One region of the Flexibacterium corallicola genome, then DNA from elsewhere that is predicted to be linked to it. Evidence: riboswitches for the same ligand, from Rfam matches in the RefSeq annotation. Region 1 holds a riboswitch; the other holds the start of a gene.
The links. Region 1 has a riboswitch for S-adenosylmethionine ahead of P6574_RS15320 (hypothetical protein). Riboswitches for the same ligand answer to the same signal wherever they lie in the genome.
Positions count from the first base shown of each region.

Region 2: linked by a shared signal. The riboswitch ahead of P6574_RS00340 (O-succinylhomoserine sulfhydrylase) and the one ahead of P6574_RS15320 (hypothetical protein) in region 1 are both predicted to bind S-adenosylmethionine.

Region 1 is NZ_JARRCW010000001.1:3,491,679-3,503,784, forward strand. It holds gene P6574_RS15290 (NAD(P)H-binding protein) at 1-474, shown strand, start outside; gene P6574_RS15295 (hypothetical protein) at 487-1,506, opposite strand; gene msrA (peptide-methionine (S)-S-oxide reductase MsrA) at 1,705-2,325, shown strand; gene P6574_RS15305 (LysR family transcriptional regulator) at 2,318-3,214, opposite strand; gene P6574_RS15310 (NADP-dependent oxidoreductase) at 3,323-4,324, shown strand; gene P6574_RS15315 (PQQ-dependent sugar dehydrogenase) at 4,354-5,592, opposite strand; SAM-I-IV-variant riboswitch at 5,880-5,984, shown strand; gene P6574_RS15320 (hypothetical protein) at 6,069-6,440, shown strand; gene P6574_RS15325 (acyl-CoA thioesterase) at 6,471-6,908, opposite strand; gene P6574_RS15330 (ChbG/HpnK family deacetylase) at 7,074-7,868, opposite strand; gene P6574_RS15335 (ArnT family glycosyltransferase) at 7,967-9,451, opposite strand; gene P6574_RS15340 (glycosyltransferase) at 9,459-10,604, opposite strand; gene hisS (histidine--tRNA ligase) at 10,838-12,106, shown strand, end outside.
Region 2 is NZ_JARRCW010000001.1:65,597-77,702, forward strand. It holds gene mtgA (monofunctional biosynthetic peptidoglycan transglycosylase) at 1-731, shown strand, start outside; gene rpmF (50S ribosomal protein L32) at 869-1,054, shown strand; gene phbB (acetoacetyl-CoA reductase) at 1,190-1,918, opposite strand; gene P6574_RS00310 (acetyl-CoA C-acetyltransferase) at 2,024-3,208, opposite strand; gene phaR (polyhydroxyalkanoate synthesis repressor PhaR) at 3,513-4,109, shown strand; gene P6574_RS00320 (methyl-accepting chemotaxis protein) at 4,391-6,574, shown strand; gene ggt (gamma-glutamyltransferase) at 6,806-8,401, shown strand; gene P6574_RS00330 (YigZ family protein) at 8,398-8,949, opposite strand; gene P6574_RS00335 (2'-deoxycytidine 5'-triphosphate deaminase) at 8,953-10,044, opposite strand; SAM riboswitch at 10,211-10,288, shown strand; gene P6574_RS00340 (O-succinylhomoserine sulfhydrylase) at 10,371-11,561, shown strand; gene P6574_RS00345 (DinB family protein) at 11,608-12,106, opposite strand, start outside.

The DNA.
Region 1 (12,106 bases):
TCCCTCGTAAGAGCTGATGATGTTTTTTGTTGTTTGGGAACCACTCAAAAGACAGCAGGATCAAAGGAAGCTTTCTATGCGGTCGACTTTACTCTCATTCACGAACTGGCAAAGCTCGCGAAGGCCAGTAGCGCTGAGCACTTTTTGCTGATTTCCTCAATTGGGGCCAACCCAAAGTCTTCAAGCCTCTACTTGAAAACAAAGGGGCAGCTGGAGCAGGCTATAACTGATCTGAAATTTTCAAAGCTGAGTATATTCAGACCTTCCCTCTTGCTTGGGGAGCGCAAAGAATTTCGCTTCAAGGAAACACTCTCCGCAGCCGTTTTGGGCCCGCTGGAAATATTCATGCAAGGTCCATTGCGCAATTACCGGCCCATCACTGCGAGGCAAGTTGCCAAAGCAATGCAAACCGCTGCCAATAACGGAGTCGGCAAAAACACACTTTACTTGTCCAGCGAGATTGCAAGAATGTAAGTACAGTCGGGTTTACGAATTTACGAAGCCACCGATCATGTTGCATATCATAGAGCGTTGAAGCGCCTTTACTGTGTTGCTGTTGGCCCTTGGCGCATACTCTGGGTAGTAGTAGAGCATAAACTCTGAAATCAGCTGAGCCCCCGGCAGGATTTCATTTTGGTCAATTGCTGTCGCATTGGATGCTATATTGTAGAACTGGCGATAAAGGCCAAGTCTATGGAGATTGGCCCAAAAGGTGGTACCATTAATCCCGTGGTTTCCACCCGGATCATTTTGCCCTTCATAATAAGCCTTTAAGTGATTGGGATCTATCAAGTTATGTCCAGTATGAAATCCTTGGGTATATTTTGTCTGGGGGACAAGGTTGAGACTGGCTCGAAAGTTCCCATCATACCCCTTCGCGGTATTAACGTCGTTGGCTTGTATCGAAAAATCCATTAGGCACATTGGTCTATAAAGGCTATTAACGCTTGAACCACCAAAGTAATTAGATTCCCAACCAGTGCGCAGATACGCCCAAAAAGTACCGCTTAATTCTCCTGAGGTGATGTAAACTACTCGAGTATTGCCGGTCACATTTTTGGCTGCATTTGCATTTTTCAGCTCATCCGTTGACATCTTGGTTGAAGACGTCTGCAAGTCAGCCATTGAATAATTTATGTCTTGCTGATCAACGCCCAACTTTGAAAAGACATAGTATTTTGACTCATAAATTCTGCCCGTCACATTTTGGAGGTTATATGTCAGCGCTTCTCTAGGATCATTCATTGAAAGGCCAGCAACCGCAAAGTAGAGCCGTGTTTCGGCGTTACCTGAGCAAAACCCATACTTATGCAAAGGGCGCAGACGTACAGATGTATGCCCCGTTGTTGGTAGAGTGGAATAGTAGATGCTTGGAAACTGATTGGGCTTTAAATCCAGCCCATAGCGGTAGCCGGTAGACGAAGCATCATTTTCCAGTCGAATTGTTCCAAACCCAATATTTCCTACTTGAATAATTCGTAGTTCCGCATTGTTTTGCACCGCCATCGTCGCCTCCATTTAAAAGAATATGGGTGCCGCGAACGGGCTCCCTCCTTCAACCAACAGGACGAAGCCAAAAAGCATTTGTGAAACGGGACCAACACACAGCTAACGTAAAAGTGATCATCTGTGAGCATACAGAGATTTGAAACTGTTTAGAGTATCAATAGCTTACACAACCAATAATTCACTGGATCTAATAAATTGCAACACGCTTCCAAATACATCTTCTCCAGTTTACTCCTCACGGCTCTTCTAACGGGTCCTCAGGCAACAGCAGCTCCAGCCCAAACAGCCATTTTTGCTGGCGGGTGCTTTTGGTGTGTTGAATCTGACTTTGACAAGATCCCGGGTGTTCTTTCCACTAAGTCCGGTTACATTGGTGGCACCGTCAAAAACCCGAGTTACAAGCAGGTCTCGGCTGGAGGAACAGGCCACAAAGAAGCGGTTGAAATCAAATTCGACCCCGATAAAGTTTCCTACAACGAGCTCTTGGAAGTTTATTGGCACAGTGTAGACCCAACGGACGCAGGCGGACAGTTCTGCGATCGAGGAGAAAGCTATACAACAGCAGTTTTCACAACAACGCCCCAACAGTTTCAAGAGGCCAAAGCCTCAAAACTAGCCATTGAAAAGGAACGTAACTTAAAGACCCCCGTCGTAACCCCTATTACTCAAGCCCCTACATTTTATGCAGCTGAAGACTATCATCAGGATTTCTACAAAAAGAACCCGCTCAAATATAAATTCTACAGATATCGCTGTGGACGGGATGCCCGTGTAAATGCGGTTTGGGGAGATGAAGCCTACAAAGGAATCAAGTAGTCCCAGTACTCTCGGATTTCAAGAAATCCAGAAAGGCCCTCACTTTGGGAGCGAGAAACCGCTTTTCAAGATAGAGGGCATATACCGCACTCTCGTCATATTGATAGGGCGTAAAACTATTGTCCTTCAGAACAGCTTGCAGGCGCCCTCTCGCCAAATCATCACCAATGACCCAAGTAGGCAACATAGTCAGGCCAGCTCCATTAAGGGCCATTTGGTGCACAGCAGCAACCGTATTCAGTTTTATTCTTCCCCTGACCTTGATCTGCCTCTCTCTGCCCCCAAGAACACGCAGGTAGGTCCACTTAGCGGCACAGAATTTTATAAATTGCCTCTCCTCCAGTTCATCCAGTGAATGAACCATCCCGTTTTTCTTAAAGTACTCGGGGCTACCGACAATCCGGTACTGGTTTTGATGGATCTTCGTAGCGATCAAATCGGAGTCTTCGAGGTGGCCGATGCGAATGGACAGATCAATTCCTCCCTCTCCCAAATCTATTCGCTGATCATCGAAGTCTACGTTCACCGTAACCTGCGGGTAGAGGTCCAAAAACTTACCAAGACGCGGAGCAAGCCAATACTCACCAAAAGCCCGTGTCACACTGAGTTTCAACTCTCCGGAGGGCAGTGCTTGCAAACCGTTAATTGCCTCGTGGGCATGGCGTTCCTCTTGCAATATACGCTTGGCGTGGGGAAGAAAAACAGAGCCTGCTTCAGTCAAGGTTATCCGTTTACGCGACCTGTTGAATAGCCGTGCCCCCATTTCATCTTCCAATGAGGATATATGGCGAGCAACGGAGGAAACCTGCGTATTCAGGCGCATAGCCACAGCGGAGAAACTCTCCTGCTCAGCGGTGTGAACAAAGCAGATAAGGCGAACTGACTTCATATTCTCTCTTTTGCAGTTATTGCAAAATATTCTTACATTTTTGAGTATAGATATTCAACTTTGCAAGTTCCATAGTACTAACAGAATTTCTAAGGAGAGCTTATTTTTATGAAAAATTCACGTATCCTCTTGGTAAAACGCCCTGTTGGTATGATTGCTCCAACGGACTTTGAAAAGCGCGAGGAAACCCTTCCTGAACTGGAAGAAGGAAAGGCACGTGTTCGAGTGACTTACCTTTCACTGGATCCTGCCATGCGCGGCTGGATGAGCGCTGATGAAAACAGCTATGTTCCGCCAATCCCTCTTGGTAGCACCATGCGGGGGCTGGCAGTTGGTATTGTTGAAGAAACCAAAACAAGTGAACTTAACAAAGGCGACTGGGTCGCCGGTTTCCTTGGCTGGACTACCTTTGCAGATGTTTCAGCAGCTGACGTGAATGTTGTTCCGCAAATGGTTCCAATGGATGCCTACATGGGTATTTTAGGTCTTGCTGGCGCCACCGCCTATTATGGTTTGATGGAGGTTGGTAAACCGCAGGAAGGTCAGACAATTTGCATCACTGGAGCCGCGGGTTCTGTTGGCTCCCTTGTTGGACAGCTTGCCAAAGCCCACGGCCTTCGTGTGATTGGCATTGCAGGCTCCGATGAAAAGTGTAAGTGGCTTACTGAAGAGCTGGGATTTGACGCTGCGCTCAACTACAAGACAGACGATCTGGAGGCAGGCATTCGCGAATTTGCACCCGATGGCTTGGATCTGCATTTTGAAAATGTTGGCGGAGCACCACTTCAGGCGGCTCTTAACAACATGAAAGCCCATGCAACAATCATCATGTGCGGCCTGATTTCCACCTATAACGCAACAGAGGCTCCTGCCGGACCTGAGCTCTCTGCAATTATCAAGAAACGCCTGACCGTTCAAGGGTTTGTAATGACAGACCACCTGCACCGGTTTGGTGAGTTCTTCGAAAAGCTTGGTGCTTACATGATGAAAGGTCAGCTAAAATATCGGCTGGACGTGGTAGAAGGGCTTGAGAATGCTCCAGTTGCCATCAACCGTTTGTTTGAAGGCACAAACACCGGAAAACTGACAGTTAAAGTTTCAGATCTTTAAATAGGAGCTGTGGGCATAAGCCCACAGCTTCACTCTGGCTCCGAGTACCATATCCGGTAAATTGCGCCTGCACGATCATCAGAAACAAGTAAAGACCCGTCGGGTAACTCAGCCGTATCCACTGGCCTTCCCCAATATTCTCCATCCCTACCAAGCCATCCTTCAGCAAAGACGGAGGTGCTGGTTGCGCGGCCTTCATCATTAACTTCGGTAAACATGACACGGGCCCCGATGGGTTCACTACGGTCCCATGAACCATGCTGGGCATTAAAAATGCCGCCCCTATAAATCCTTGGAAATTGCTCACCTTTGTAAAATGTCATTCCTAAATCAGCGGCATGGGCATCCATTTCCACTTCGGGAAAAATAACATCATCAGGGGCCCTAATATTTTTATAGCGTTCAGTTTTAACAGCACCGCCCCCATACCACGGAAAACCAAAATCTTGCCCAGCTTCGGTTTGCCTGTTTAATTCACCGGGCGGGATATCATCTCCCATTCCATCTACTTGATTATCCGTAAACCACAACTCTTGGGTACGAGGATGAAAGTCCATCCCTACGGAGTTACGCACCCCTGTTGTATAAACAAGGCGATCAGTTCCATCCTGCTCCATACTTATAATTCCCCCAATCCCAAGCTTCTGGTAGAGTTCCAGCTTGGATATTGGCGAAACATTATAGGGTTGGCCTAAAGATATGTAGAGCCTGCCATCTGGCCCGACCCTGCACACCCGCGCGCTGTGATTGCCAGATTCTTCCGAGGGCGGAATAAGGGTTCCTTGTGGTACAATTTCTATTGCCTTGGCATCTTGTTTGTTTAAAGCTTCAACTATCTGAGGGAACACGAGAACCCGGTTGCGCTCCGACACAAATAAGTCGCCCTCCCCGGAAAAGCACGGACCATTGGGCATATCTAAATCCAAATTGTCCCCAAGGCTCCGAACCCTCGCTAGCTCTCCTTTTTCCTTTTGGATAGGAAGGAGCCAGAGGTCTTCACCGCGCGTTCCAACAAAAACGGTTGTTCCATCCGGACTAATGGCCATATGGCGCGCATAAGGAACTTGCGCAAACAGTTCTATGTGAAATCCCGCGGGCATTTCTATGGCTTTTAGACGCTGCTCAACTGGCCCCAGCTCCTCCCGATCTATGGATAGAGGCTTTGAGACATCAACGTTTCTCGCTTCAGGCAGGCCAAGAGCAGCAGCTTCATCAGGCAAGCCGCCCCCGACAAAACAAACTAACAATAAAATAACGAGCCGTTCCATTTCACCTCTCTCAAGAGATCAGAAAAGTTCCGTCAACAGTAAACTAGTTTACTTCATAAACTGAGGCCCATAGGTAAAACCGGAAACAAGTATTAAAGCAATGGCCATCACAATTTGTTTACAGTGCTAGAAGAAGAGCTCCTCTGACAGATAAGTATTTTTGTGGATTAACTTGATTGCACTGCATTTTCCTTATTTTAGTTGAAATATCGGACTAACAACAGCCACAGGAAAGAGGCAAAATAAAAAGAAAGGGTTGATCCTGAGCAAACTTCGTGGCAAATCTCCCTCATCATCAAGAGAAGGGCTGGCGCCCTCGCCAACCTGCCGAACCGGGCAAGGTGGTATCCGCAATCGGGATGTGGCCGAAAATCGCAAACGGAAATCCTCCGTTAAAGCGAACGGCAACCAAGCGGTGTTTCAATGAATTCTGCGCCAGTTCTCCTCGGGAAACCGACGGAGGATAGACAAATAAAATGAGTAACGCTGCACTTGCATTACATCCAGAGTACCTGATTGACGCGCTGCCACCCCACCTCAAGGAGGAAGTGGTTCATCTTCAGGACGAAATTACGGCCCATTACTTGCTGGAGTGCCTTTTATTGAAGAAAGGCATTGAGGCTCGTGTTTTGTTGACCCGTAACCGTAGCCATTATTGTTATTTAGGTCAGGAAGAGCGAGCAAAGCGTTTTGCTGAACTTTTTCATTTATGGTCCCTCGGTTTTGACAGGGTGATTGACGAAGCATTGTTTGCTGACACTGCATTGCGCCTGCCAAAAGAATACGAACTTTTAAAACAAAGTGTCCGCAAGGGCTCAGCCGATCGCTCTTCACATTCACTCAAATAAGGCTGTACCTGTATTCTTCACTGCTGAGGATCAACAACTCGGCTCGATATTGTATTTTTCCTTCTGCTCCGCAGGAATCTCACATGGGTGTCCTTCATCATCAACGGCAACAAATATAAATTTGGCACTGGTCACTTTTTCACGATGACCATAACGATGGCGCAGTGCCCATGCTTCAACATGAATCTGCATCGAGGTTTTTCCAACCTTAAGCACCTTTGTATAAACGCACATAACATCGCCCACTTGGACGGGGCGAATAAATGTCATGCTGTCAATAGCAATGGTCACCACTCTGAGCCGGGCACATTCACCAGCACAAATTCCAGCTGCAATATCCATCTGTGATACAACCCACCCGCCGAAGATATCTCCTGATGCATTCGTGTCGGCCGGCATTGCCATTGTCCGGGTCGTCAGCTCCCCATGTGGCTGCTCATCTTGCTCCTGAGGAGCGTTGTCATTCATCAATTTTGCCTCTCTTCATGCCCTCTTAAAGGCATAGCACTTTATAGATACTCGCAGAGTAACGAACCCGCTTTCAGCGGCACTCATATTTCAACGTGAGCTAACCCATACACCATTCCACAACTTCTATGCAGTTATTGAATGACGAGGGCACAAGAAAAGCGTTTAAAACAAGAAAATGTCTTTCTCCATCAACAGAAATGGGAATTCCTCACCACGAAGAAAGTTTAACTGGTTTTGCCTATAATTACTCCACTTTCTTTCCCGCTTTGTGGGCGATATTTCTTCCGGGTAAGACGGACTGCAAAAAACCATTGTCTGATCATCTGCATTATTCAAGCTATTCCAGAAAAAGTCCCTCAACTCCTCATCATCTCGCAAAGGTAAAGGTAAACTGGGGCCAGACCTTATTGTTTCCAATCCTTGCTTTTCCGCTTTTTGCATGAACCGGTGAACCACACGGCCTGATGCTTTTGGTGCAACAAGTACCGGCTCCCTGCCTTTCATCAGCTTTACCACCTGTATCATTATGTCCGCTATGGCCGGAAAGCGCGCCAGATTATCTTGCATGGCTATAAAGGCCGGTGCCCGCGAATATACATTTTCAAACATATCGATCTGCACTGCAATTTCAGCCGATAACAAATCAATGGGCAACAAATTCAAGGGAGCACGGGCTCGATAAAAATTCTCAGTAGGAAACTCTTCACCAAATTTCTGCCTACCAAAATCTGTAACCGGCATTGCATTTTTAGTGAGTGAAACGGTTAGCCCCACCTGTGTACTATGTTCGGCCCACTCAACCACGTCGCGCAGTTGATAGAACTCTTTGGTCCACATGGGGCCAGTTACAGAACAGCCCACAGCTGATAAGCGCCCCGCTATGATGAGGTCGCAAATAGCGCGATCTACTCCATAGCTTTTCCCGAATTCAAGACTTGTCAATAATATGCGTTTCATCGGAGCCAAGCTCCTCTTAGCTGCCCACCCTTAGAGGATTTAATCTTACTCTTCCTCAACCAAATAATGCAACGCAATCATACCCTTAACCATGACATTTAGGGGGGAGTGGCCATGTAGATATTGACTATTTCGATTTCGTTATTTCCTGACATTCTGGAAAGAGTTTCTAGCAATCTGACCGTTTGAAAACGGGTCAAGAGCCTTTTAGACCGGTCGCGTCGAGCTTCGGTAACATAAAGAATAGGCTCTCCTTCATACTCCTTCAAAACCGCTTCCATCATGGAGTACCGTTCAGGCTCATTCAGCTGATAAACCTGTAGTCCCGTAGGTTTAAGGTGGTAGGAGAGTTGCCCGTTCACCGCATAGCTGGAGGTGCCAATCCAGCGGATGCCATTGTTTTTTGCCAGTCTGGAGATTTCGCTCCCAATAGCTCCCCACCCCCTTAGCTGATGGGTTGGGTCTTTTCTACCCAGACCAGAGAGAATCGGATGCAGAGCATGCAGGCTGATCAAGGTTGAGACGCTAACTCCAAGAATAACGGCTACCACACCAATTTTTGTTGCCCAGCCTTTCCACTTTTGTGAGCCATGGGAAGCGCCCACCCCAGCAACAATTGCCAAGGCTGGAAAGAGGGGTGCCAACCAGTTTCCCTGCACTCGGGCATGAAGGGAGTGCCAAAAAAGGTAGACAATAAAAGGAGAGATGGTCAGAACCAACAGGCTTGCCGCAGCTTTTTTTCCCACAAACTCTTGGGAAAGGTGCCCGCCCCCGACACAGGCCAGGAGAAACACAAGCGGGTTTAAGAGCCCGATAAACGCTCCAATAAACTCACCAAGATATTTTGCCGAATACCCTTCAGGCACCATGCGCCCAAATTGCTTTTGAAAGGAAACCCACTCATGGAGTGCATTCCAATAAAGGGCTGGGCTGAATACAAGTAAGGAGATTAGCCCCCCCACCCAAAGCTGCCACTTAAAAAAATAACTACGATAACGAGGTACCCACAAAAGCCAAATTACGTTTCCCAACCCAAGAAAACCTAGAGAATATTTGGATAAAAGACCCAGTCCTGCGAACAGACCCACAACAAGAAACCAGCTTGCATTTTCACAGCGAACGAACTCGCTAAGCGCCCACAGTGTCAGCCCCCAGAAAAATACGAGAGGAGCATCAGGGGTGGCGAGCATTGCCCCCACTCCAACCAGAAGACTGCTGTTAAACAAGAGAACAGACCACCCTGCAACCTCACTATCATACAGGATTTTAGCGGTTCTCCAGATAACCGCCGAACCAACAGCTGTGGCTAAAATACCCATGAGGCGCAGGCCCAGTGCAGTGTCCCCCACCAGCGCTTGCCCCATCCAAATCCACCAAGCAATCATAGGGGGGTGATCATAGTAGCCCAATGCCGGATATTGGCTCCATAACCAATAGTAGGCTTCATCTTCCACCAAGTCGATTGAAGCGCCTGTCGCAAGGCGAACTAAAGATAATACACCTACGAAGATACAAAGGGCTTCTGGACGTAACCAGAAGGGTAAACCGGAGGGCTCTTCATTAGGATTGGTGTTTCGGCTCACCCGCATCCTATCCACTCTTCCAAGTGAGCATGCGGCTAACGCTATAGTTCCAAAGTGCCCCCATGACAGCACCTGCAATTCCGGCAAGCCACCAGACCGGATTACTCGCATAGATCAGCTCTGCCACTCCAACATTGGCAAGAACACCAATGCTGCAAACCCCATAAAACACCATAAGGCCCCGCAGCCATTTCCACCCTTGTAGCCGTCTATCACGGTAGGTCAGCCTGTTATTCAAGATAAAGTTGGAAGTCATCGCAACAAAAGTCGCCATCAACTGCGCACTACTGAAAGGCAGGGAAGTTCCAATGAGCAACACTCTAAGTGATAAAAGGTGAACCAGCACTCCTGTACCTCCAACCATGGAGAACAAAAGAAAGCGCATAGAAATCATGTCATTAAAGAACTTGGAAACCAACAGACCAAAGTAGTCCAGAGTGACAAGTGTTTCGAGTTTACTTGCACCATGTTTGCGCCTACCAAAAACAAGGGGCACCTCTTTCACCCTTAAAGGTGTCTTATTCGATGCGACTATATCCAGTAAAATCTTGAAGCCTTGCTTGGATAGAGAAGGAGCAAGGTTTTCAAAAAGTGTTCGCTTCATCATAAAAAACCCGCTCATTGGGTCAGTAAGTTTTATACCCAACAGGCGGCGAGCAGCTCCATTGGCAATATTTGAAGCAAAAACCCGTTTTCCGTTCAAACCAACGCCAACACCCCCACCAGAGATGTAGCGGGATGCCACAACCAGATCCCACTTTCCCGTTCTCATAAAATCCAACATTTCCTTGAGAAGCCGAGCATCGTGCTGAAGATCAGCATCCATAACAGCCACAAAAGCAGCACTGGATGCCAGTATCCCTTCAATACAGGCACCTGAAAGTCCGCGTCGCCCCAATCGCCTTAGAACTCTCAATCTAGGCTCTGTTTGAGCAAGCTGGCGCGCTGTTTCCGTTGTCCCGTCCGGCGAATCATCATCAACAATGATCGCTTCCCACGCCACACCTTCCAAAGCCTGCTGTAATGCGGTGATAACATGGGAAATATTCTGGCTCTCGTTATAAGTCGGAAGCACAATGCTCAGCTCTGCAACACTTCCGACACGCGTAGCCCCCAAGAAATCCTTGGTTTTTAGTTTATGATTGACGAGCAATAATTTCCCTCATGAGGTGATAGAAGTGGAAGGCTTTCGTTTTTCCTCTAATATTTTGAACAGAATTTCGTACTCAGCGAAATCCCGAGATGCCTTAAACTGAGAAATCAGCCCCCCTTCCCCTTCCTCCCGCCTTGCCCTGCCCCCTTCAATAGTCTAGGAGACTTGCAACAAAAGACTTCACGTTAAGTCCCTCATACAATTAAAGATCAGTTTCAGGATGTGACGGCCTCATGGCAAAGAAAAAAAGCGCAAAACTGAAGGCACGTTTGCCCCGCGGCTTCGTTGATCGCGGCCCTTCAGAACTTCTTGCAATGGAGCAGATGCTCACAACGATCAAGCAGACCTACGAGCTCTATGGGTTCGAGCCGGTTGAAACACCAATGTTCGAATACACAGACTCGCTTGGGAAGTTTCTGCCGGATCAGGACCGCCCAAACGCCGGTGTATTCTCCTTGCAGGACGATGACGAGCAATGGATGAGCCTGCGCTATGATTTGACAGCGCCTCTTGCCCGCCATGTTGCAGAAAACTTCGAGAGCCTGCCAAAGCCTTATCGCAGTTATCGCAACGGCTACGTGTTCCGCAATGAAAAGCCCGGACCTGGTCGCTTCCGCCAGTTCATGCAGTTTGATGCCGACACTATCGGCGCGCCTTCTGTTTCCGCTGATGCTGAAATTTGTATGATGGCCTCCGACACCATGGAACGCCTTGGCATTGCACGCGGTGACTATGTAATCCGCGTCAACAACCGTAAAGTGCTGGACGGCGTTATGGAGGTCATTGGCCTTGCTGGAGACGAACATGCCGAGACCCGCCTGACTGTTCTACGTGCTGTTGATAAGCTGGACCGCCTTGGTGTGGACGGTGTACGTCTGCTTCTGGGTGACGGGCGCAAGGATGAAAGTGGCGATTTCACAAAAGGTGCGGGCCTTGATGAAAAAGCCGCCGACATTGTTCTTTCCTTTGTTGCAGCTGGTGCTGATACCACAGAGCAGACAATAGCCAACCTTCGAGACCTTGTTGCGGACAGCAAAGCAGGTTCGGAAGGTGTGAGCGAGCTGGAAACCATGGGACAGCTGTTTGATGCTGCGGGCTATACAGATGGCCGTGTGCTCATTGACCCGTCCGTAGTGCGCGGCTTGGAATACTACACCGGTCCCGTTTATGAGGCGGAACTCACCTTTGAGGTGAAGGACGAAAAAGGGCGCCCTGTGCGCTTTGGCTCTGTCGGCGGTGGTGGCCGTTATGACGGTCTCGTCTCGCGTTTCATGAGCCAGCCGGTTCCCTCCACCGGCTTTTCTGTAGGTGTTTCCCGCTTGATGGCGGCTCTTAAAACCCTTGGCAAGCTTGGAACTGAAGATATCATCGGGCCTGTTGTGATCTGCGTTATGGACAAAGATACAGCTTCGCTCAGCCACTATCAGGCTATGGTGCAGCAACTGAGGCAGGCAGGCATTCGCTCAGAAATGTATCAGGGCAACCCAAAGCAATTCGGCAAG
Region 2 (12,106 bases), 3.4 Mb from region 1:
CAGGTATTGAAAGAGCGAAAAAGTCTCAGCAAGCGGGTGTAAAGCCTTCTTTTAAGCGTCGTCTGGTCAAGTGGACAATGGGCATATGTGCGGCTGTCGTTCTCACGCCGGTACTGCTGACGATTCTATATACCGTGGTCAATCCGGTTTCCACTCTTATGCTTGGCAGGTACTTGTCGGGGGAAACTGTTGAACGGAAGTTTCGTCCTCTTTCCGACATCTCAACAAACTTGCAGCGGGCTGTAGTTGTTTCCGAAGACAGTCAGTACTGCCAGCACGAGGGAATTGACTGGCTAGCAATAAAGGCGCAACTGGATAACCTGTTTGAAGGGGAGAAGCCAAGGGGTGCAAGCACGATCACCATGCAACTTGCAAAGAATCTTTTTCTTTGGAATGACAGAGATTATGCGCGGAAAGCTTTGGAAGCTCCTTTGGCACTGTTATTGGATATGGTCCTTTCCAAACGTCGTATCTTTGAGATCTACCTGAACACTGTGGAATGGGGTGAGGGCGTGTTTGGAATCGAGGCAGCTACACAGAAATATTTCGGTAAATCGGCAGAAAGCCTGAGTAAAACACAAGCTTCTTTACTTGCGACGGCACTTCCAAATCCTGTTATTAGAAATCCGTCAAGACCGGGGTCTGGACATCGGCGTCTAGCCAGTATAAATCGTAGTCGAACTCAGGTGGCTGGCACTGTGCTTGACTGTTTAAATAAGCCAAAGCAGTGATGCGAAAATAATTCGTAGAATAGACTGGCTAATTATATAATTAGCCTGTATAAACCCCGCCATTCTGACACTTATGTGTTTCGCACGTTGAGGCTACGCGCCCCGGCGCGTGAGAATTGACGAGAGAGAGAGCTACGATGGCAGTTCCTAAGAAAAAAGTTTCGCGTATGAAGCGCGGCTTTCGCCGTTCTGTGGACGCCCTCGGTCAACCGAGCTACGTGGAAGACAAGGATTCGGGCGAACTTCGTCGTCCGCACCATGTTGACCTGAAGACCGGCATGTACCGCGGTCGCCAGATCCTTCAGCCAAAAGACGACGTCTAAGGTTGAGCAGAATTGGTGAGAACCAATCTAATTGAATAGGCTGTCCAATTTGGGCAGCCTTTTCTTTTTGTAAGGTTGAAATAAAAAAAGCCGCCTTTTTTCAAAGGCGGCTTTTTTGTCTTTACTGAACGCAGCTTAGCCGTTTGCGATGTACTGAGCACCATTGATGGTTAGAACGGCACCAGTCATGAATGCTGCTGCATCGGAGCTGAGATATTTAACAAGACCCGCAATTTCCTCGGCTTTGCCAAGGCGACCAACAGGGATCTGGCCGATAATACCCTCCAGAACTTTCTCAGGAACTGCTGCAACCATATCGGTGTCAATATAACCTGGGCAGATACAGTTGACTGTAATGCCTTTACGCGCATTTTCCTGTGCAAGTGCTTTGGTGAAACCAATAACCCCGGCTTTTGCCGCAGAGTAGTTGGTTTGACCAATCTGGCCTTTCTGACCGTTGATTGAGGAGATGTTAATGATACGACCGCTACCGCGTGACCTCATGCCTTCCAGAACGGGTTGACACATAGTGAACATAGAATCCAGATTAGTCCTTAGAACGGCAGACCAATCCTCATAACTCATTTTGTGGAACCAGCCATCACGCGTGATACCCGCATTGTTGACCAGAACTTCGATGTCTCCAAGCTCTTCTGTAATTTGGGCAAGACCCGATTTGCAGGCTTCCTCATCTGAGACGTCCCACTTGTAAACCTGAATGCCTGTTTCCGCCTTAAAAGCTTCCGCCTTTTCGGTGTTTCCAGCGTAAGTTGCCGCAACCGTATAGCCTGCTTCCTTCAGACCTTTTGCGATTGCTGCGCCAATACCACGTGTTCCGCCAGTGACGACTGCTACATTGCTCATAAGAAATATCCGTACTTAGAAATGACTCCCAAACTAAGATAACAAAGATAAAAAAAGGCAGAGTCAAGTCAAACTCTGCCTAATTAATCCTAAAAGCTAATAAATTTAAATGCGCTCTACACACATAGCGACACCCATTCCGCCGCCAATGCACAGAGTTGCTAGACCTTTCTTTGCGTCACTTCTTTTCATTTCATGCAACAATGTTACAAGTATACGTGCGCCTGATGCTCCTATAGGATGACCGATTGCGATCGCGCCACCGTTCACGTTAACTTTGGATGGGTCAAGGTTCAGCCCTTTGTTGACTGCACAGGCTTGAGCCGCAAATGCTTCGTTGGCTTCAACCAAGTCGAGTTCTTCAGCTTTCCAGCCAGCTTTCTCAAGCGCTTTTTGGGAAGCAGGGATTGGCCCTGTCCCCATCAGTGAAGCTTCCACACCAGCTGTTGCCCAAGAGGCAATGCGGGCAAGAGGTGCCAGACCTCGTTTTTGAGCTTCTTCTGCGGACATAAGCACGAGTGCCGCTGCTCCATCATTGAGGCCAGAGGCGTTAGCGGCGGTAACGGAACCACCCTTGGCGAAAGCTGGGCGCAGCTTGGCCATAGCTTCTAGTGTAGCTCCGTGACGGATATACTCATCATCTTCAACGATACGCTCGGATCTACGCTCTTTGACGGTGATTGGCGTGATTTCGTCTTTGAACTTTCCAGCCTTTTGAGCAGCCTCAGCTTTATTTTGGGATGCAACTGCAAACTCGTCCTGCTGGGAGCGCGGAATTTCGTATTTAGTAGCAACATTTTCTGCCGTCTGACCCATGTGGTAATCATGGAAGGCATCCCACAGACCATCTTTGATCATGGAATCAATCATTTTGTAGTCACCCATCTTTACGCCATTGCGAAGATGTTGGCAGTGAGGAGACAAGGACATGTTTTCCTGTCCGCCAGCTACAATGATTTGTGCATCACCGGATTGGATTTGTTGCATGCCCACTGCAACTGTACGCAAACCTGAGCCACACACTTGGTTCAGCAACCAAGCCGTGGAGCTTTCTGGAAGACCGGCCTTAACCGCTGCCTGCCGGGCCGGGTTTTGTCCCTGACCTGCTGTAAGAACCTGTCCAAACACAACTTCGTTTACATCCGTTGGGGCAACTTGTGCTTTTTCCAAGGCGGATTTTATAACTGCTGCGCCAAGGTCACTTGCAGGAGTATTGGCAAATGAACCATTGAACGACCCTACAGGAGTACGCGTTGCAGCGACAATGACGACGTCAAGGGGATTACTCATGTCTTTCCTCCAATTACTTTATCAGGCCGCACTTAGGCTTGGGCCAGAGTATAGATTAATATTACACTAAGATTTTATTCCTGCGAAAGTTACAGCCTTGCGCTGTTAGTACATTATTCGAACTGTAGCGGTAATTTCCAGCATCCAAAGGTATTAATCTTCGGATTGCTTCTTAGGTGGATTAAAACGGTAGTCACGAGATATAATTTGGGCTTAAGGTTGTTTTGAGGAAACGTCTGATTTTAACGGATGTTGAACATATTAAAATTAATTGCGCATGATGCGCCATAGCATGGTAGGCGAAATGACAAATACTGGCGACGCCACCATCATCAAGAAGTACGCGAACAGGCGTCTTTATAACACCGGAACCAGCTCGTATGTGACGCTGGAAGATCTGGCGGTGATGGTGAAGAATGAAGAGGACTTTACTGTACATGATGCAAAAAGTGGTGAAGATATTACACGTTCTGTTTTAACTCAGATTATTTTTGATCAAGAAAATAAAGGACAGAACCTGCTGCCTATTACGTTTCTACGCCAGTTGATTCGTTTTTATGGTGATTCAATGCAAAACATGGTGCCAAGCTATCTTGAGTACACGATGTCTTCGCTTACCAAAGAACAGGACAAAATCCGCAAACAAATGTCAGATGCATTTGGGACTTCTGCGTTCGGCGTGATTGAAGAGCAGGTAAAGCGCAATGCGGAAATGTTTGACCGCGCCATGAAGATGTTTAACCCATTTGATGGGAGCGAAATGGGGGTGGGTGCTCAAACAAGGCCAGAGGAAAATGAACCAAAGCCTACGCCCTCAAGTCAGCCAGATCTTACTGATGTTCAAAAACAACTTGCAGAAATGCAGAAAAAAATAGACGCTTTAGCTCAAGCGAAGAAATAGGATGGCACAGGTTGGAGCCGACTGGTTCCAGCCCCTTTTTTCTAAATACATACTTTGGAATTCTCTCGACTTTGTGCAGTAGGTAGAAAGTCCTATGTATTAATTCGATACTAGCGTAATTTCTATTAGGAATAATTGAAATTATGTTTTACTTTGTTGAGATTCCATAGCTTTATACAAGTAAAGCTGTGGAAATTAGCGAAAAAATTGATAAGTTTTTATTTTGTAAATTTCTTCCCCTCTAATTTATCATCCTACAATTTAATGGTGGGATTTAAGTTATGACAAATAATAATAATCCGAAAACGGGTGGCACTTTTTATAGGCTCTCATTCCGTCTTCCAGCCTTGTTTCTTGTGTTCTCAGTTATCTCCAGTCTTTTGGTGGGAATTGAAGCATTCTTAATGGGAAAGGAGTTTTTCATTGAGGAAAAAAGACAGGGACTTCTACTGCTTGGGCAACTTCGCCAAGGACAGATTGAGACACAACAAACTGCGCGAATAGAAGAGATTATGCGGTTTGCTGAATCGAACACAGTTGAGCGAACAGCAACAGAACTGAAGTCGATCTACGCCAATTCGAAGGAAGAACGAGACACAATTCTCTCCCACTTTCAAAACCCCCAACTGTCACGGGAAGAGCGAATTAATCTTAGTGGCGAAGTTCAAATGAATGATGCCTTGTATTCGTGGCAGCATTCTGACCTACATAGCGATTACCTAAACGTATTTCGAGGTGGTGGCTATGCGGATTTGTTTGTCATAACAACCACTGGCGAAGTTATTTATTCGGTTACAAAAGGACCGGAGTTCTTCTCAAATATCAAAGACCAAAACTTCTCTTCGACCGACTTTGCAAATGTATTTAATCAAACCAGTAAACAACAACCCGGTGAAGTCTCTGTGTCTTTGATTAAAAACTACGGTCCAGCAGATGACGCACCTTCATACTTCATTGGGACCCCGATCTATGCAGAAAAGCATGGAGAAGATGTCTTGGAAGGGGTGCTGATGGCGCGTATGGAGAGCGTCCAGCTTAATAATATCCTGTTTGACCGATCAGGACTTGGCGCTAGCGGACAGGCTTATTTGCTTAACCCAGATGGACTACTGCTATCTCAAAAGCCACTTTTTCCTGACATCCCTGTACTCACTATTGGTCTGGAGGAAGCCCAGCTTACACAACTGTTGGTAATGAGGAATGCTGATCCTGAAGCGGATGAGTACTTCATGGAAGTTGGTGGCTTTTTGATGGTTGCTATACCTTTAATGGTAAATGGTAAGGAAGCATTTCTTGTTGTAGAGATGAAGAGCTCTGAAGCTCTTGCCGCTGTTGATAGCCTGATAAAGAACATGGCGCTCATTGCTTTGGGTATTGTTGTTGTTCTGTTCTTCTTGGGTAACTGGACGGCCAGAAAAATCAGTCGGCCTCTCAATGCTTTGGCACAAGCGATTGTGGAGGTACAAAATAAAAACTTTGATGTTGAGGTTGTTGCAGCACAGCGCAAAGATGAAATCGGCGAAATTGGGCGTGCAGTTGAAAGTTTCCGTGAAGACCTTCGCAAAGGTGACGAACTTCACCAAAGAGAAGAGGTGGAACAACTTAAGCAGGCTGAACGTACACAACGAGTTGAAATATTAAACTCAGAGTTTGATGCGAGCGTTCGCCAAATTTTAGCAACTGTTACAGATGCTGGTAATACCTTGCATACAACAGCTGCAAGTATGGCAAGCATTTCGGATCAAACCAGTATGGAAGTGCAGACTGTAAGTAGTGCTTCCGAGCAATCTCTTACCAACTTGCAAACGGTTGCAGGTGCTGCGGAAGAGCTGACGATCACTGTGCAGGAGATCGATAGCGAAGTGCAGCGCTCAGCTCAAACTTCGCAGGAAGCTGTCGACCGAGCAACAACTGCGGAAGCTTCTGTAAATGGCTTAACCGCTGCTGCGCAGCGCATTGGAGAAGTTGTTTCCATTATTAGCGATATTGCCGAGCAAACAAATCTTCTGGCGCTGAATGCAACTATTGAAGCGGCAAGAGCAGGGGATGCAGGAAAAGGATTTGCTGTTGTTGCTTCCGAAGTGAAGGGGCTGGCCAACCAGACTGGTAAAGCAACAGAAGAAATTGGAGTGCAAATCCAAAGCGTTCAGGCAGAGACACAAAAAGCAGTTGAGGCGATTAATGAAATTGCAGGTGTTATTGGGTCCATACGGGATGTGTCCACCGGTATTGCTGGAGCGATTCAAGAGCAAGTGGCAACCACAAATGAAATATCCAGTAACATCCAGCAGGTGACACAAGGCTCCTCAGAAGTGGTTGAAGCAACAAGTCGTGTTAGTGCAATTGCTCAAAATGCAGGAGAAGAGGCGGGGCAGGTCCTTTCAGCTTCCACCCAGTTGACTGAGCAGTCAGAAGCATTACGTGTTCTAGTAGAAAAATATTTGGAGAATATTCGTGCTGCATAGGCACGCCTTAAAATCGCCGAGTGTTTTCACTCGGCGATTTTAAATTTATTTTGGAAAGTCCGCTTCAGATCAACCTGCACCAGTTTCAACTTCCACTCCTCTCAGGTCTCAAAAGTGATGCACATAACGATTGGGTGCATTTGGTGGTGAAGCATCTTTTGATTGTAATGTCTGCCTGAAAACGTATCATGGGAAGAAATACCAAGATCACTTAGATTTTAAGGGGGCGAATTGACTAGAAATTTCCATTTTGCTGGCCGTTCACCCGTTTATGCCAAGAATGCCATGGCTGCATCCTCTCATCCTTTTGCGACATATGCTGCACTAGAGATTTTGAAGGAAGGGGGAAATGCGGCAGATGCAGCAATTGCAGCTGCCTCTGTACTGAGTGTGGTAGAGCCGCATATGACCGGTATTGGCGGAGACTGCTTTGCGCTTATTGCTAAACCAGATGGCACCTTACATGGTATAAATGCCTCAGGTCGCGCGGCACAAAATGCAAGTTCCGAAAAGTTGCGTATGCGAGGCTACACCGAAATAACTGCCGATTCTGTTGAGGCTATTACGGTGCCAGGTGCTCTTCGTGGTTGGGAGAAACTGTCCAATGACCATGGCAGCATGGAGTTTGGGCGCCTTTTGCAACGTGCGATTGGGTATGCCCGAGATGGGTTTCCAGTTTCCTCAAGAACTGCTTGGGATTGGAAACGTCACCATGACCTACTGCTACGTAATAAAGTAACGCGAGAAACCTACTTAATTGATGAAAGGCCACCCAAGTCTGGAGAGGTGATGGCATTTCCAGCTCTCGCCAATACTTTGGACACCCTTGCTATCAAAGGCGTAGACGCTTTTTATCATGGAAGAATAGCCGAGGAAATTGAAGAGCTTATCCAATCCGCAGGTGGAGAGATAACTGCAAATGATCTCGCCCAGATGCAAGCTACAGATGTGCTGCCGATTACAACGGAGTATAAAGGCTTAACAGTGGCTGAATTGCCACCCAATGGGCAGGGCATCATCGCACTTGTTATGCTGGAGCTCATGAAACGCTTTGATATGTCTGACCTAGATCCATTAGGGGGAGAGCGGTTTCATTTGGAAATGGAGATTGCTAAACTTGCATATTCCAGTCGTGACTATTTCTTTGCTGATCCAGATCATATGGCATTTGACGCCAAGAAACTTCTTGAAACTGAGTATATTGATAAGCTTGCGGAACGAATAAATCGCAGGAGTGTTCTGCCCCGTCTTTCCCACCAATTTCTCTCACCTTCATCCGATACGGCTTATCTTAGTGTGGTTGATAAAAACGGAATGGCTGTTTCTTTGATTAACTCACTTTATCAAGGGTTTGGGTCAGGTTTTATAACTCCACACTCCGGGGTACTGTTACATTGTCGAGGGGCATGTTTTAGCCTCGAAAAAGGTCATCCAAATGAGCTTTCCGGGGGCAAGCGACCACTACATACAATCATTCCCGCCATGGCTCTCCAGAACGGGGTTCCTGCCTTGTGTTTTGGCGTCATGGGAGGAGGCTATCAACCCTGTGGCCATGCGCATGTTCTTGCTAATCTCTTGGAGTATGGGATGGACATACAAGAATCCATAGATTTACCGAGAATGTTTATCGACGAAAAAACGTTAGCGTTACAAGCTGAGGAGGGTATTCCTTTAAAAACAATAGAATACCTTGAAGGATTGGGGCATACCGTGAATCGGGTTCAAGTGCCATTGGGAGGCGGCCAGGGAATATTGATTAATCAAGACACGTGTGTTTTGACTGGTGGCTCCGACCCTCGCAAAGACGGGTTTGCATTGGGCTATTAGAGTTTCTGAATTGTTGCTTTGGGGCCCTCTACTGTCAAAGTGACACCGTTTTCTGTAAAATTTCTATCTAAAACAGTCAGGCAGAGACCTGCAATTTTCCGCTCAAGTTCGGCACTTTTTGCAAAGCTCGCGGTGACTGTCTTGGTGATGATGGGATACCAAGGATGAAGCTCTGCTCCAGATATAACCAAATTGGCCGCGCCTGAGTAAGCTCTGGCAAGCCCTCCTGTTCCTAGTTTGGTCCCGCCAAAATAGCGTGTAATAATGACACCGCAATTCACCAACTTTGCGCCGATCATCGTTTTAAGCGTAGGCATTCCAGAAGTTCCTGCCGGTTCTCCATCATCCTTACCACTTTCAACGATGCGCCCGTCTTCGAGAACGTTGCGGAAGGCGGTTACGTGGTGGTTTGCCTTTCGGTGCTCTTCACGAAGCTGATTGAGACGCTCATCAAAGCTTTCATAGGGAATAAGGGTCGCAAGGAAGCGGGACTTTTTTTCTTCCAGTTCCGCTGTCCACTCTCTGGAGACCGTAAAAAGATCGGCCATAGGTTAACCTTGTGGTGTTTTGAAATGTTTGGAGAGCTTTAGTGCCTGCCCTTGGTAATTCGAACCGATTCTTTCGCCATATAGTGTGGCCGGCTTTTCGGCCATATTTTCATAAACGAGGCGCCCCACAGTTTGCCCATGCCCAACGAGGAAAGGAACTTCATGGGAGCGTACTTCAAGAACAGCTCTGGAACCTGAGCCACCAACTGTTGAGTGCCCAAATCCTGGATCAAAGAAGCCTGCATAGTGGACACGGAATTCACCAACCAATGGATCAAAAGGAACCATTTCTGCCGCATACATGGGTGGAATGTGAACCGCCTCCTGCGAAACCAGAATATAGAATTCATTGGGGTCCAAAATTATGGAAGCATCCCCACGGTTATAAATCGGCTCCCAGAAGTCGAGAGGGTCGTGTGCCGATTGAACGTCTACATCAATGACGCCAGTATGGCGTTTTGCGCGATAACCTATAAGGCTGCCTTTGCCTTCTCCTTTGAGATCTATGGAAAGCTGTACTCCACCGCCAATTACTTCATTTCCGCCAGACATCAAGGTATGGTCTTTATGGATCTGGTGTAAATCACTGTCGGAAATCAGAGCGTCCCCATTGCGAAAACGAATTTGCGATAGGCGTGAACCACTACGGACGAGAACAGGGAACGTGCGCGGTGAAATTTCCGCATATAGCGCACCTTGATAACCCTCCTGTACGCGGTCAAATTCACGGCCACCATCTGTAATCACGCGGGTGAAGACATCAATACGCCCCGTGGAACTCTTTGGGTTGGTCGTTGCAGATAGACTTTCGGGCAAGTTAAGTAATTCTTGCAACTGGACAATGTAAACGCAGCCTGTTTCCAGAACAGCCCCTTGGGAGAGGTCAATTTCGTGGAGAACAAGGCCTTCCATTTTTTCTTGAACGCTTGCGTCAGGGCCAGGTAAAAAACTGGCTCGAACGCGCCAGGCTTTTGAACCAAGGCGCAGGTCCAAGCTAGCCGGTTGGATTTGATCGGCATCAGGAGCTTTGTCTGCTTTGATTGCTCCATCTGCGAACATGCCTTTGATGGCTCTAGCTGGAAGAATTCCGCCCATAATGTATCCGATTGCCCCGTTGGAAGTTTAAAAATTATTGGAACTGCCAGATTCATGAATCTGCACATTAACTAGTTTCTGTGATTATAGGAGAATTGAGATTAAGCCAAGCGGCTTTGCGGATAGCTCAGATTGACGCAGTGCATTATTTGCAATAAATCTTGATATGGAGATTCGTGGTGATTTGGGCCGGCCGGCTTGCTACCACGTTAAAAACTAGCTAAAGGGCCGGGTTCTTGTAAAGACCCTGGCATAAACTGGCCGGGGTTTTATGTTTTGTAGGAGGGTGTTAGGCCGACTACAGGAAACAGGCAGGAACAGGCACTATGACAACAGAAAAAAAAGAAAACTGGAGACTGGCAACCAAGTTGGTACATGCTGGGACAACTCGATCCAGCTTTGGTGAAACGTCTGAAGCACTTTATCTGACTCAAGGCTATGTTTACGACAGTGCAGAAGGAGCAGAGGCACGCTTTCTTGGAGAGCAAGAAGGCTATGTATACTCTCGATATGCAAACCCCACGGTTTCTATGTTCGAACAGCGCATGTGTGAGCTTGAAGGTGCCGAAGCTGCGCGGGCGACAGCATCAGGTATGGCCGCAGTAAACTCTGCAATTATGGCTTGTGTTCGGGCTGGAGACCATTTTGTTGCACCTAAAGCTCTGTTCGGTTCCTGTCGCTATATCATCGAGCAGCTTTTGCCACGCTTTGGAGTAGAATCTACTCTTATTGATGGAAGCGATCTTGAGCAATGGAAGGCCGCAATTCGGCCAAATACCAAAGCCGCTTTTCTAGAGAGTCCCACAAACCCGACTCTGGAAGTGGTGGACATTCAGGCTGTTGCCGAGATGGTTCATGCTGTAGGAGGCCGTCTTATTGTCGATAACGTGTTTGCAACCGCCATGTGGCAAAAGCCGCTACAGTTGGGTGCAGATGTCGTCATATACTCGGCAACAAAGCATATTGATGGTCAGGGTCGCTGTTTGGGTGGTGTGGTGCTTTCAGACAAGAAGTGGATCGAGGAAGAGTTCCATGACATGTTTAAGCACACCGGGCCGTCAATGAGTCCGTTTAATGCATGGGTGCTCCTTAAGGGATTGGAAACATTACCGCTTCGCGTTGAGAAACAGACCGTATCAGCTGCAAAGATCGCCGATCTTCTTGCGGAGCACTCTGCTGTTGAGCGCGTTATTTACCCCGGACGGTCCGACCATCCTCAAGCTGATATTGTTCGAAAACAGATGGCAGCTGGGTCTACAATGGTTGCCTTTGATATTCGAGGGGGGAAAGAGGCAGCATTTCAATTCTCTAATGCACTGAATATTATCCACCTCTCCAATAACCTTGGGGATGCTAAGAGCCTGATTACCCATCCCGCAACGACAACACACCAGAGCGTTGCGGAAGAAGCCCGCCTTGAGTTGGGAATTTCCGCTAATACTCTGCGTTTGTCTGTCGGTTTGGAAGATACAGAAGACTTGCTTGCTGACGTCGCTCAGGCTCTCGCAGAGTTATAATTCCAGTATAAAAGATAAATGAGGGCGCTTTGTGCGCCCTTTTTAACTACATGGTTTCCCAAACCAGTTCTTCACTTAATCCAATAGCAGCAAGTTCAGGCGCCCTGTCTTTCCGCTCCTGCGGATCATCCAAATAGAACTCGTCCAGTTGTGGCGGCCTGGTACTTGTCCCAGACAGCATGGCATGTATTTGACCGCGGTGGTGTATCTGGTGTTGAAGCAAATGCATGAGTACACGATCGAAACGCTCAAACTGACTACTCTTGGCGCGTTTGATCTCTACTGTACTCAGGAGCGTTTCTGAAGAGGCCTCACGACAGATTGTGATTAACCGTTGGTCAGCCTTCTTCTGTGCTTCCATGAGCTTGGGAAGCTTCTTAAATGGAATTTCAGGTTCAAAAGCCGTAAAGCCGATACTCTCTCCCTCCAGAGCACTGATGTAGTACCAGTCTACCGTCAGGATGTGGTTGAGTGTTTCAATAATAGTTGGAAAAAAGTTTTGCCTTTCCTCTTCAAGATCAAAGGGTGATAGCTCACCGCAGATT